2 regions of the Methyloversatilis discipulorum genome follow, and region 2 is predicted to be linked to the other one. Evidence: riboswitches for the same ligand, from Rfam matches in the RefSeq annotation. Region 2 holds a riboswitch; the other holds the start of a gene.

Region 1 (6,530 bases), 3.1 Mb from region 2:
CCAAGGACAAGGGCACCGGCAAGGAAAACAAGATCACCATCAAGGCGAACTCGGGTCTGTCGGAAGAAGAGATCCAGCGCATGGTGAAGGACGCCGAACTGCACGCCGAAGAAGACAAGCGCGCGCACGAGATGGCCGACGCCCGCAACCAGGCCGACGCGCTGGTCCATTCGACGCGCAAGGCCCTGGCCGAGCACGGCGACAAGGTCGACGCTGGCGAGAAGGAAAAGATCGAAGCCGCGCTGAAGGAGGTGGAAGAAGCCATCCGCTCCGGCGACAAGGAAGCGATCGACGCCAAGAGCGCCGCGCTGGCCACCGCCGCGCAGAAGCTGGGCGAGGCGATGTACGCCGAACAGCAGGCCGCGGCCGGTGAAGCAGCCGGTGGCGCCGCACCCGGCGGCCGCAAGGACGACGACGGCGACGTGGTCGATGCGGAATTCACCGAGGTGAAGGACAAGAAGTAAGCTGCGCTCCCGACGCTGACAGCGAGCAGTTCAACGACCGAGGCACAGCGCGGCAGGAGCCCTCCTGACGCGCTGTGCCTTTGGCGCATCTGTGGTGAAAACGAATGGCGAAGAAAGATTTTTACGACATCCTGGGCGTCAACCGCGACGCCTCCGATGACGAAATCAAGAAGGCTTACCGCAAGCTGGCGATGAAGTACCACCCGGACCGCAATCCGGACAGCAAGGAAGCCGAGGACAAGTTCAAGGAAGCGAAGGAAGCCTACGAAATCCTGTCCGACGGACAGAAGCGGGCGGCCTACGATCAGTACGGCCACGCCGGCGTCGACCCGAACATGGGCGGCGGCGCGGGCGGCGGTCAGGGCTTCGGCGGTTTCGGCGACGCCTTCGGCGACATCTTCGGCGAAATCTTCGGCAACCAGGGCGGACGTGGCGGCGGTCGCAGCGGCGTCTACCGCGGTGCCGACCTGCGCTACAACCTCGAAGTGTCGCTGGAAGAAGCGGCGCGCGGCACCGATACGCGCATCCGCATCCCGACCATGGACGACTGCGGCACCTGCGGCGGTACCGGCGCCAAGCCGGGCACCAAGCCGGTCACCTGCACCACCTGCAACGGTGTCGGCCAGGTGCGCATGCAGCAGGGCTTCTTCTCGATCCAGCAGACCTGCCCGAAGTGCCACGGCACCGGCAAGATGGTGAAGGATCCGTGCAACGACTGCCACGGCGCCGGGCGCGTCAAGGGCAGCAAGACGCTGCAGGTGAAGATTCCGGCCGGCATCGACGAGGGCGACCGCATCCGTCTGGCCGGTGAAGGCGAACGCGGCCAGGGCGGCGGTCCGGCCGGCGACCTGTACGTGCAGATCCACATCAAGCCGCACACCGTGTTCCAGCGCGAAGGCGACGACCTGCACTGCGAAATGCCGATCGGCTTCGCCACCGCAGCCCTGGGTGGCGAGATCGAGATTCCGACGCTGGATGGCGCGGCCAAGATCAAGATCCCGGCCGAAACCCAGTCCGGCAAGGTATTCCGCCTGCGCGGCAAGGGCATCAAGGGCGTGCGCAGCAGCTATCCCGGCGACCTGATGTGCCACGTCGTGGTCGAGACGCCGGTGAACCTGACCGCGCGTCAGCGGGAACTGCTGAAGGAGTTCGACGACATCAACCGCAGCGACGAAGCGAGCCACAGCCCGCGCGCGAAGTCCTGGATGGACAAGATGAAGGACTTCTTCGCCGGTTGATCGGCCTTGAGCACGCCGGACACGACAAAGCCCGCTTGTGCGGGCTTTGTCGTTCTCGGCGCTGGCGACCGTAGTCAGAAAGTCATGCTGGCGGCCACCATGACATGCCGTCCCGGCATCGGGTACACGTCCCCGCTGTACTGCCGCGTCGCGTAAGCCCGGTCGAACAGATTGTTCACCGACAGGCTCATCGACAATGCCTCGCCATGCGGCCGCCAGCGCATGCCGGCGTCGACCACCGTGTAGGCGGCAAGTCGCGGGCGCGGATTCGGATCGTCGAAGGCGTTGTTGTCGCGCACGCTCGACACATAGCGCGCCGCCAGCGTGGCATCGACCCGTTCGAGCACCTGCCAGTCCAGTCGCAGGCTGGCGTTGCGCCGCGGCACACCGGGCAGGTCGCCATCGAAATCGTCCGCTTTCGGCTGCACATAGCCGAAATTGAAAGCGGCGCGCAGCACCGACGTCAGCGGCCAGCGCGACTGGAACTCGAAGCCACGGCGTTCGGTCGGCAACGGAAAATTGGTGTTGTTGCTGACGCCGAAGGCGTCCCTGCCGAAGAAGATTTCGTCGTCGATCCTTATCCGGAAGACCGACAGCGCCAGTTCGGCGCCGGCAACCGGCCGGTAGCGCATGCCCGCTTCTTCCGTGCGGCCGCTCTGAGGCCGGATGTCGGCCGACGCCTGCGCCAGTTCGTCAATATTGGGACTGCGGAAATGGCTGCTTGCGCTGGCATGGATAGACAGCGTTGGCGTTGCGTCCCAGGACAGGCCGATTTCACGCGCGTGATTGCGCCATGTGCCCCGCGACGGCGCGGCACTCGCCGCCCAGAACGGCGCACAGGTGGTACATGGCGCGACAAAGGGCGGTACCGGGATGACGACGGTCGGCAGGCTGAGCACCTCGGTATCGCGATCCGACCGGAAGCGGTCGATACGTGCCCCCAGATTGAGTGTCCAGCGCTCGCCCAGCGCCAGCCTGGCATCCGCATAGCCGCCATGGCTGTGAATGTCGCCGGAGTGCCGGGTGGTACCGATGGCCGTGGGTGATCCGGTATGGCGCTGGTAGTCGCCGTTCCAGCTATTCAGGCCGAAGCCGAGCTGATGCGGTCGCGCACCGAGTGCCGACGGCAGATCGATCTCATGATCGATCTGCAGCGCATGCCGCGAAGAGCGGATCGGTGCCTCATCGCAACCGGCCGAAACGCAGCCGATGATGAAGGGGTTTTCGCGCAGCCGGCTGCTGGCCTGCACCCGCGTCACGCCAAAGGGACCGGCATCGATGTCGGCCCCCGCCATATAGCGCGAATCGTCGGTCGTGCCGCCGTTCAGCAGGCTGGCTGCGGCGCGGCGCGCCGCCTCGCCCTGCGACAGCACGGAAGCGGGCAACCCCCCGGGCAGGCCGTATTCGTCGACATGGCGAACGACGCGCACCCAGGCACTGAAGCGGGCATCCGGCGAAAAGCGCAATTCGGCCGAGCCGTCGCGCGAATACAGATAGCCGTTGCGGCGGAAACCATCGGTGTCCGACCGTCCTGCGGTGAGCTGAAGGCTTAACGGGCCAGCGCCAGCGGCGACCGAACCGGTGTACTTGCGCGTGCCATAGGCTCCCGCCTCGGCGCGCAAGGATCCGGACACGGTACCGGGCGCCGGTGCACGCGTGACGATGTCGATAACGCCGCCGACCGCGCCGTCGCCGACGCGGACCGCTCCGCCACCGCGCACGATGCGGATGCGTTCGATGCGCGACAGGTTCAGGCCCGACAGGTCAGAGCCGGACAGGTCCAGTTCATTCAGCCTGACGCCGTCGACCAGGACGACCACATTGCTCGATGCCGTCTCACCCATGCCGCGGATATCCAGCGAAGTCCATTTTTCGGTGCCGGACAAGCTCTGCAGATTGACGTTGGCTTCGCGCGCGATCAGTTCGGGCAAGGACGTGGCAGCCGAGCGCTCGATATCTTCGGCCTCGATGACCGAAGTGCTGTGGCCGTCGGTCGGCAGGTTGCCCGTGAAGCGCGCACGCACCTCGACCGGCGACAGTTCGTAGGCCCGGTCGTCGGCCTGCGCACGAGCCATGCTCGCCACGGGCAGCGCCAGCACCGCAAAAAAATACGCGCCACCTCGCCGGGCGAGGCGGCGCGCGCGGACAGCGTGCGACACGTCAGCCGAGGCGACGGCGCGCAGCGGCGCCCAGCAGCGCCAGACCGGCCAGCAGCATGGCGGCTTGACCCGGTTCCGGGACGGCGGTCACGTTCAGGTTGTCCATCGCGAAATAGGCCGGCGTATTGATGCCCCAGGCACCGGAATCGCTTGAATCGATGGCGAATTCAAGGCGGGTAACCGTACCCAGTGCGCTCAGGTCGAACTGCGTCCAGCTATCCAGGATGTAGTCCTGACTGTTGTCTTCGAAGCGGAAGTCGGCGAGATAGATGTCGACCGCGCCGGTCTGCGCCGAATTGTCCCAACCGATCACGGTGAGCTTGAACCAGTCCGCATCGTTGCCGCTCGCTCCGCCGAACTTCTTGGCAAAGCTGTCGCCATTCAGCATGGACAGCGCCGCATAGGTCGTGTTGGTGAACGATGCGCTGCCCACCTGCACAGCGGTACCGAACTCGACAACCGGTGCGCCGAAGTAGGCGATGGCGTAGTTGGACGAACCATTCGCACCCATACCGGTGAATGCGCTGTGCTGATTCAGGTGACCGGCCGTGGTGGTGTCGGTCCGGTTCGAATACACCCAACCGGAATGGCAGCAGCCGGGAAACCACTCGGTGTAGTCGTGGTTGAAGGTCGCCCCGCCGCTGCCGAAGGTCGTGGTCGTTTCAGGAAAGAAGTGGCTTTCGGGTGTCAGTGCCAGATCTTCGAAAGTGACGGTCGCCGCGGCGACCTGTCCGGCCAGCGTCGCCAGAGCGACGGCAAGCAGGGTACGGAGTGAAGAGGTCTTCATAAGCAATGTCCTGTCGGTAGCCGCGCCGCGCGCAGCCCATGGTTGAAGGTAAGCGTTCGGCTCAGGCGCGGCGGCGACGCAGTGCGATCAGGCCCAGGCCTGCGGCGAACAGTGCGATCTGCGACGGCTCGGGCACCGCAGCGGCGAAGTTCATGACACCGATCGCATCGAGGTCGAAACCCTGGCTGCCGGTCGTGTTGTAGGGGTCGTAAATCCGGTTCGGACCGCCGTAGGCGAGCGGGAAATCGTCGAACTCGGTCCCGTTGCCCACCACATCGACCAGTCGCACATGCGTGACGCGATCGATGTCCAGTCCGTCGGTACCTGCCAGCAGCGCCAGATCGAAGGGCGTGCCCCAGCCCTGCTGATACTTGCCGGCGAAACCGTCGATATTGGTCGGATCGACCGAACCGAAAGCATTCACGGCGGATGGCGTGAACGAATAGACCGGGAAACGGAAGAAATCCGTGCCATTCGACGACACTTCGACGAAGGCCAGTTCCAGGAAAGTGGCGCTGAAACTGTTCTCGAACACCGCGAAATCCGCGCCTTCGCCGTCGACAATGTAGCCGTCGAAAGTCAGCGTGATGGTGCCACCGTTGCCCAGCGACACGATGTCGTAGGAATCGCCGACCGCCTCGCCCAGCGCTTTTTCGGGCGTACGCCAGGTCGTGGCGACGGCACCGGCAGCCTCGTTCGGACGGTAGTCCTGCCAGCCAGTGGCCCACTGCACGATGGACGCGTCGTCCTTGTGAATGGCGGTAGAGCCGGCTTGCCCGGCAGCCGGTGCGAAAGGCCCGGCCTGGGCGGCGCTGGCAAGCGCCAGTCCGAGAAGTGAAGTCAATACGTTACGCATGCGAATCTCCGCAATCGCCAGCAACCCCCGCCGGCAGATGGAAAATCCGATGGAATGCGGACAGGCAGCGCGGAGAACACAGGTGAAGTCGATGCGTCCGGCATGAACCGGATGCAGGCGGACGAACGCATGCGTCCCGCGGTCACCCACCGTAACCATCGGTCTTGAAGGAGCGGAATGCTCCCGTCCAGGCCGGTCTCCGGGCTTGCGAGGGAAATATGCGCTCCGCCTTCCCGTGCATGGGCACAGTGGCTGTGTGGGGCGCTACGACTCGCCTACCGTTGCGGGGGCAGCGTCGGAATGACAGACCGTTCGTGGTCTGCGCACCGACTTCCCGTTTCACCCTGCGCGAAGAAGGACGCGCGGGGCACCTGAACTTTTTCGAGGGTAGGCGATCCGCTGCAACTTGGTCAAGCCCGACGGACAGACAAATGAAAAAGGCCCGCGCACAGCGCGGGCCTTTTCCGTTTCGAGCAAGAGAACGGCCTGTCAGGCGGCTGCCAGTTGTCGTGCAATCTGTGCCTTGACGGCGGACAGTGCGTCCGGAAGCCCCTGCCGCAGACGGTCGAACAGTTCTTCATGCAGCGCGATTTCCTGCTGCCAGGCCGCGACATCGATCGAGGTGATGCGTTCGAACAGTTCGCGGCTGAACTCCGTACCGGCCCAGCTCAGGTCTTCGTAGCGCGGGCTGGTGCCGAACAAGTGCTCGGCGCCTTCGGCACCGCCGGCCACGCGGTCCAGCATCCACTTCAGCACGCGCATGTTCTCGCCGAAGCCCGGCCACACGAACTTGCCGTTCTCGTCGGTGCGGAACCAGTTCACGCAGAAGATGCGCGGCAGTACCTGGCCCTGTGCGGACAGGTTCTGACCGAGCTTGAGCCAGTGCGCGAAGTAGTCGCTCATGTTGTAGCCGCAGAAGGGCAGCATGGCGAACGGGTCGCGGCGCACCACGCCCTGCTGGCCGGCGGCCGCAGCGGTGGTTTCCGAACCCATGGTGGCTGCCATGTAGACGCCTTCGATCCAGTT
Region 2 (6,530 bases):
GCTCACCGCCACGCTGCCCACCGCCAGCGCCAGCGCGAAGGCCGCGCCCAGCGCCAGCAGCAGCGCCGGCAGCACCCAGACACGGCGCCGCTGCGCGCGCAGTGCGACAGGCGACGGCAGGGTGGTGGCGGGCGGGTGGCTGCTCATCGCGTGAGTTTACCGATCAGCTCGGCCGCGTTCAGAACTGCGGCGTGTAGCGCAGGCCGGCGAACACGCTGCTGCCGGCCATGTTGTAGCCGAACACGGTGGTGTAGTCCTTGTCGGTCACGTTGTTCACGCGCGCTTCAAGTGCCACCTCGGGTGACAGCTTCCAGACGGCGAACAGGTTTAGCAGCGTATAACCGCCGAGCCGGCGCGTTTCGTCGGCGTTCGAGTAGCGGTCGCCGGTGGTCTGGATCTCGATGCCGACGCGGCCGCGCATCATGTGCTGGATGACGCGCAGCTGGCCGGTCTGCACCGCGCGCCGCTGCAGCCGGTCGCCGGTGTCCTGGTCGGTCGCGTCCAGCAGATCGATCGAGCCCTGCAGCTCGGTATGGCCGAACAGATAGGTCGAGCCGTCGAAAGTCAGGCCGCGCAGACGCGCTTCGCCGACGTTGCGGGCTTCGGACACACCGGGCGACACGGTGACCGTGTTGATCAGGTTGCGCACCTTGTTGTCGTAGGCGGTCAGCGCCGCGCGCGAGCCCTTGCGCTGCCACACCACGCCGGCTTCCTTGTTGCGCGACGACTCCGGCGCCAGATCCGGATTGCCGAAGCCGGGGAAGAACAGCTGGTTGAAGGTGGGCAGGCGGAAGGCGGTGCCGTAGCCGCCGTGCAGCCGCCATTCATCGGTCAGCCGGTAACCGTAGGCGACGTTGCCGGTGGTCTTGTGCTGCGAGCTGGTGCTGTAGCGGTCGTGGCGGGTGTTCAGCTGCAGGCTGTGGCGGTCGATGGCGCCGGACCAGCCGAGCTGCAGCGAATCGATCTTGCGTTCGGTGTCGATGTTCACCGCGGTCGGCGTGGTCGACAGCACGTCCTGCTCCAGCCGCTCGACACTGCCGAACAGCGTGCCCAGAGGCAGCTTCACGCGTGCTTCGAGCGCGTGGCTGTACTGCTCGGTGCGGAAGTGGTTGCCGAGCGGCGAAGTGCGCGCGTAGCTGATGAAGTCCTCGACCGAGCGGCCGCTGCGCAACGTGGTCGACACGGCGTCGTTCCACGCGTGGGTCAGGTAGACGCTCGCGCTGTCGTTGTCGAAATCGTTGCGCGTGTTCGGAAAGCTCAGCCCGGAATCGAATTCGTTGTAGCCCTTGCTGGCCAGCGCACTGACGCCGATCTCGGTGCCGGCGTGCGGCGTGAAGCTCAGGCTGCCGCTGAAGTTCTGGTTCAGATAACCGTCATGGTCCGGGTTGTAGGCGCGACGCGCCACCGACACGCCTTCGTTGATGCGTGGGTTGGTCGAACTGAAGCCGCGGCTGCTGGTCACGCCGGCACCCAGCGCGAAGCGCCAGCGGCCGTCGCCGCCGCGCAGGCTGGCGCTGCCTTCGGACGTGCCGTAACTGCCGCCGCCGGCGAACACCTCGCCCTGCAGGCCGTCGTCGCCGCGGCGGGTGAAGATCTGGATCACGCCACCAATGGCGTCGGCGCCGAACACGGCAGAGGCCGGACCGCGCAGCACTTCGATGCGCTCGATCTGCGACAGCGGCAGGTACTGCAATGAAGCCGTGCCGCTGGAACCCGAGCCGACGCGCACACCGTCGATCAACACCACGGTCTGGCGCGAGTCGGTGCCGCGGATGAAGTAATCGACGCTGGCGCCGGCACCGCCGTTGCCGCTCATCTGCACGCCCGGCTGGCGCGCCAGCAGTTCGGTCAGCGTGGACTGGCCCGCCGCCTCGATCTGTTCGCGATCGATGATGCTGACGTCGGACAAGGTGTCCGACACGCGCTGTTCGACGCGGGTGGCGGTGACGACGACCGGCTCCAGCTCATGCGTCTGGGCGGAAACGGAGGAGGAAAGAAGGCCGGCGCCGGCAAGCAGCGCGGCGACCGTGGTACGGCTGTGCATTGTTATGTGCTCCCTGCAGCCATCGCCCGTCCCCGAACGACGGCAGTCTCATGAAGTCATGGCACAGGGGACAACAACGCAGGCAGCCTGCAGCGGGCCGCATCCGTCGCGATGCCGCACCCCGGGCATGACCGCTCGTGCATTCGTGGCCGGTATCCGGGCTCGCAGCTGCGACGACGGGCGGAGTGCCGCGTGTCGCGATGCACGGCCTTCCCAGGCGCGGGGCCCAGTGGCATGAACGTGCATCGAATCTGCTTACCGTTGCGGGGGCAGCGCAGGCCTTGCGAGCGGGGCTCGCTCACCTGCTTCCCGTTTAACCCTGAACCGCGGTACAGGGCACCTCGAACGCAGTGCCGCAGCAGCGGCACCGGCGCGCACGATACCACCGGGCGGCGGAAGGCCCAAACCGTCGGGCGGTATCGAGATCCAGAGCAGGTTTCGGCCGCATCGCGGCCACGGCCGCTCCCGCAGAAGTCAGGCGCGCCAACGCTGAAGACGGGGTGTCCCGACCTTGGGAGCGTTCAGCGGAAACCGCACATCCGGTCGACGTCGATCTCCGCCTCGATGCAGTCGGCCAGCCGGTCGAGGCTGGTTTCGCGCAGCGCCTGCAGGTCGAGCGGCTCGGCCGCGTCGAGGCCGGCCCAGGCGAGCAGTGCGGCGCACGCTTTGGGCGCGTCGAACAGTCCGTGCAGATAGGTCGCCATCAGCTGCCCGTCGGCCGAGCGGGCACCGTCCGGGCCATGCGCCAGTTCGACCGCCGGCCGCGCCAGCGCCGGGCCTGTGCTCACGCCCATATGGATTTCGTAGCCGCGCACCGGCTCGCCGCCCGGCTGCAACCGGCCTTCGACGACGCGCAGCTGCTTCTCCGCCTCCAGCGTGGTGTCGTAGTCGAACAGGCCGAGGCCGGCGACGCTGCCCGGTGCGCCTTCCAGACCCTGCGGGTCGTGCAGCGTGCGGCCCATCATCTGCATGCCACCGCAGATGCCGAGCACCCGGCCGCCGTAGCGCAGGTGGCGGGCGATCTGCGCATCCCAGCCGTGCGCGCGCAATGCGGCGAGGTCGCCCTGCACGCTCTTGCTGCCAGGCAGGATGACGAGGTCGCAGGCGGGCAGCGGTCGGTCCAGCGGCACGAACATCAGGTCGACCTGAGGATGCGCGCGCAGCGCGTCGAAGTCAGTGTGATTGCTGATGCGCGGAAATACCGGCACGGCCACGCGCAAGCTTGCGGCCTCACCCGCAGCAATCTGCTGCGTCTGTATCGCGTCCTCGGCGTCGAGGTGCAGACCTTTCAGCATCGGCAGCACGCCGAACACCGGCAGACCGGTGCGCTGCTCCAGCCACTCCTCACCGGAGCGCAGCAGCGCGCGGTCGCCACGGAAGCGGTTGATGACAAAGCCGCGCACCAGCGCGCATTCGTCGTCGGACAGGCAATCCAGCGTGCCGACCAGGTGGGCGAACACGCCGCCGCGGTCGATGTCGGCGACGATCACGACCGGACAGCGGTTGGGCAGCGCGAAACCCATGTTGGCGATGTCGCGATCGCGCAGATTGATTTCCGCCGGACTGCCGGCGCCCTCGACCACGACGAAGTCGTACTGCGCGGTGAGCCGCCGCCAGGACTGCATCACCGCGTCCATCGCGACGCGCTTGTAGTCGTGGTAGGCACGCGCTTCCATATTGGCCAGTGCGCGGCCATGCACGATGACCTGGGCGCCGGTGTCGGAATTGGGCTTCAGCAGCACCGGGTTCATGTCGGTGTGCGGCGCCAGCCCGCAGGCCTGCGCCTGCAGCGCCTGGGCGCGGCCGATCTCGCCGCCGTCGGCGGTGACCGCGCTGTTCAGTGCCATGTTCTGCGGCTTGAACGGCGCCACCCGCACACCGCGCCGGTGCAGGCTGCGGCACAGGCCGGCGGCGACAGTGCTCTTGCCGGCGTCCGACGTGGTGCCCTGGATCATCAGCGCGTGGGGTGTCGCCGCGCTCACGGATGCGCACCCAGCTTGTCGCGCAGCTGCGCGGCGGCGCGTTCGCTCGCCACCAGCACCAGCTTCATCATCGCCCGCGTGGCGCCGACGAAGAGCTTGCGCAGCGTGCGCTCGTCCAGCGTTTCGAAATCAATTTCGGCGAGGATGACCGCGGGCGCCGACTGCCCCTTGAAGCGGTACACCGATTCGATCAGCACCTCACCGCCCGAATACTCCGGCTGGCCGAGCAGATCGTACTGGCCGGTGAAGCTGCGCAACGCGTTGGCGCCGAGCCGGTCGTGACGCAGCAGTTCCGACTGTTCGCGGCCGCGCCAGCTGATGATGGCGACGTCCTGCGCATGGAAGCCGGCGGCGAAGCACAGCCGGATCGCTTCCTTGACCCGCGTGGTCAGCGGATGGGCCGCGTCGTAGCTGAGCAGCTCGACCTCGTCCGCCTCGAACGGCGACGCCGCCTCGATATGCTCGGCGGCCGGCAGCAGCGCCTGCAGCATGCGCACCACCGGTCGCGGGCTACGGAAATTGCTGTGCGCGCGCAGCGTCACCCAGCCCGGCAGCTCGATAGGCGGGCGCGCATACAGATTCTGCATCGGGTCTTCGAGCCAGATGCGGCGCGCGTCGTCGTCGGCGTGACGCCACAGCTGCTGCGCCCAGTCGGCGGAGAAGTCCTGACCTTCGTCGACGATGATGGAATCGAAGCGCAGGTCGTCCGGTACGTCGAGCTCGCCGGCGCGCGCGATCAGCGCGTCGAAGGCATCCGGCTTCGCGTAGTCCGGCCGCTCGCCGTGCGCCGCGAGCACGCGTTCGCACAGGTGGTGGAAGGTGCAGGCGAGGCCGCCTTCCGGCGCGATGTGCGCGAGATGGTCGGCCAGCGGGCGGTTGAAACAGACGTAGAGCGGGCGGCGGCCTTCGGCGATGGCCGCGCTGTATTCGGCCAGCGCCAGCTGGGTCTTGCCGGAGCCTGCGGTGCCGACCACACGCAGCCGGTAAGGATCGAAATCGAGCGCACGCGCCCACTGCGACAAGCCGCCGGCAACGCGCGTGATGCGCTCGCGCGCGATACCCAGCCGCGCGGCAACGTCCGGCTCCAGCTTGATTTCGTCGCGCAGGAAACGGTGCACCTCGGGCGCGTGCCCGCTGTGCTCGCCCGGCGGCAGGATGGCGCGGATGCGCGGTATCAGCTGGTCGCGCACCGCGGCGTCGACGATGCGTTCCGGTTCGATGCCGGCGGTATGCGCCTGCCGCACGAAGTAATCGGGGCAGTACAGCAGGTATTCGATGCGCGGCGCCGGCCCGCCCAGACGCGCGGCCAGACGCGCCTGCAGCGCAGTGCGCGAGCGGGCGATGCCGACCGCGACATTGCGGTCGCGACCACGCCGGCGCGAACTGAGACCATGCGGGCCTTCTTCAAGAAAGCCGCTGCGCTGCTCGATGGCCAGCAGCTCGCCAGCGGCATTCACCACGACGAAATCGATGTCGCCGTAGATCGAGAAGCCGCCCTCGTCGAGCCGCGTCCAGTGCACGCCGTGATAGACGGTATAGGCCGCGGGCAGCCCGCGCTCGAGCAGCGCCAGTGTCGCCAGTTCGCGTTCGGCCGCGCCACCGGCCTCGCCCGCCGCGAGTTCTCGCCAGCCGTCGGGAATGACTTTCGCCACTGCAGGATCCTGGATCGGAAAGCCGCGAGCTTACACGGCCGGCGCGCTGTTCTTATCCACAACATCTGTGGACAAGATGCATCGCGTCGTCACGACAGCCGCACTGGCAGAGGGTGTCAATAGGGTTGCCTCATTTTTGGGCAGGCAGGCCGAAGCCGGGGGATTCTCCTGCGGCGGCATCGCGCAGCGATGACCACGACATGGATCGAGGCTCGCTGCGTTGCGTCATCCACAGCATCTGTGGACAAAGGTGTGAGCGAAAGATGTATAGACGCCGCAATCGCCCGGCCGGGGCCGGTGTCAACGGTGTTGCCTGTTTTTTAGGCAGCGGTAACGAAATAGTTTTTCGCGCGCTGCGTGGATATCAATCCGGGCCGCGCGCACCGAGCAGTTCGTCGTGGTTCTCGGCCACCATTTCCTCGTAGCCGGTGAGCGGGTCGACCTCGCGCCGGATCTCCCAGCCGCTGGCGATGCCGAGCACCAGTTCCATCGTCGTGCGCACGATGCTGCCGGCAAGCAGATGACCACCGGTCACCTGGCCGTCGGCGTCGGCCACCGACAGGTGCAGATGCGCGCCCTGCGCACTGATCGTCCCGGACAAGGTCAGCAGTTCGCTGTCGCCGTCGATCACCGTCGGGGTGTCGCGCCCGGCCAGCCGCAACATGGCCGGCGACAGGCTGCCGACCGCCGACAGCACGAAGGCGGCACCGAGGTCCTGCCGCTTCGCCCAGGTTTCGAGGCTGCGCCGCAGGTCGTCACCCGGACGCAGGCGCTCGATATGTACGGTCATCATTGCCGTTCTCCTCAGCCGAAGGGCCGCACGCCGATCAGCGGGCCGTGCAGCCAGAACGC

What was found. A riboswitch is a leader RNA that binds a small molecule or an ion and turns the genes downstream of it on or off. The one in region 2 is predicted to bind cobalamin.
Region 1: another riboswitch for cobalamin. It lies ahead of METFAM1_RS0100465 (PEP-CTERM sorting domain-containing protein); the one in region 2 lies ahead of METFAM1_RS0114855 (TonB-dependent receptor domain-containing protein).

What each region holds. Positions count from the first base shown of each region.
Region 1 is NZ_AZUP01000001.1:94,222-100,751, reverse strand. Features, by position in the region: gene dnaK (molecular chaperone DnaK) at 1-464, shown strand, start outside; gene dnaJ (molecular chaperone DnaJ) at 569-1,702, shown strand; gene METFAM1_RS0100475 (TonB-dependent receptor) at 1,777-3,777, opposite strand; gene METFAM1_RS0100470 (DUF4465 domain-containing protein) at 3,863-4,648, opposite strand; gene METFAM1_RS0100465 (PEP-CTERM sorting domain-containing protein) at 4,710-5,504, opposite strand; cobalamin riboswitch at 5,678-5,894, opposite strand; gene METFAM1_RS0100460 (phosphoenolpyruvate carboxykinase (GTP)) at 5,994-6,530, opposite strand, start outside.
Region 2 is NZ_AZUP01000001.1:3,175,193-3,181,722, reverse strand. Features, by position in the region: gene METFAM1_RS0114860 (FecCD family ABC transporter permease) at 1-147, opposite strand, end outside; gene METFAM1_RS0114855 (TonB-dependent receptor domain-containing protein) at 179-2,044, opposite strand; cobalamin riboswitch at 2,175-2,403, opposite strand; gene METFAM1_RS0114850 (cobyric acid synthase) at 2,566-3,999, opposite strand; gene METFAM1_RS0114845 (ATP-binding domain-containing protein) at 4,023-5,678, opposite strand; gene METFAM1_RS0114840 (PPC domain-containing DNA-binding protein) at 6,043-6,471, opposite strand; gene METFAM1_RS0114835 (NnrU family protein) at 6,483-6,530, opposite strand, start outside.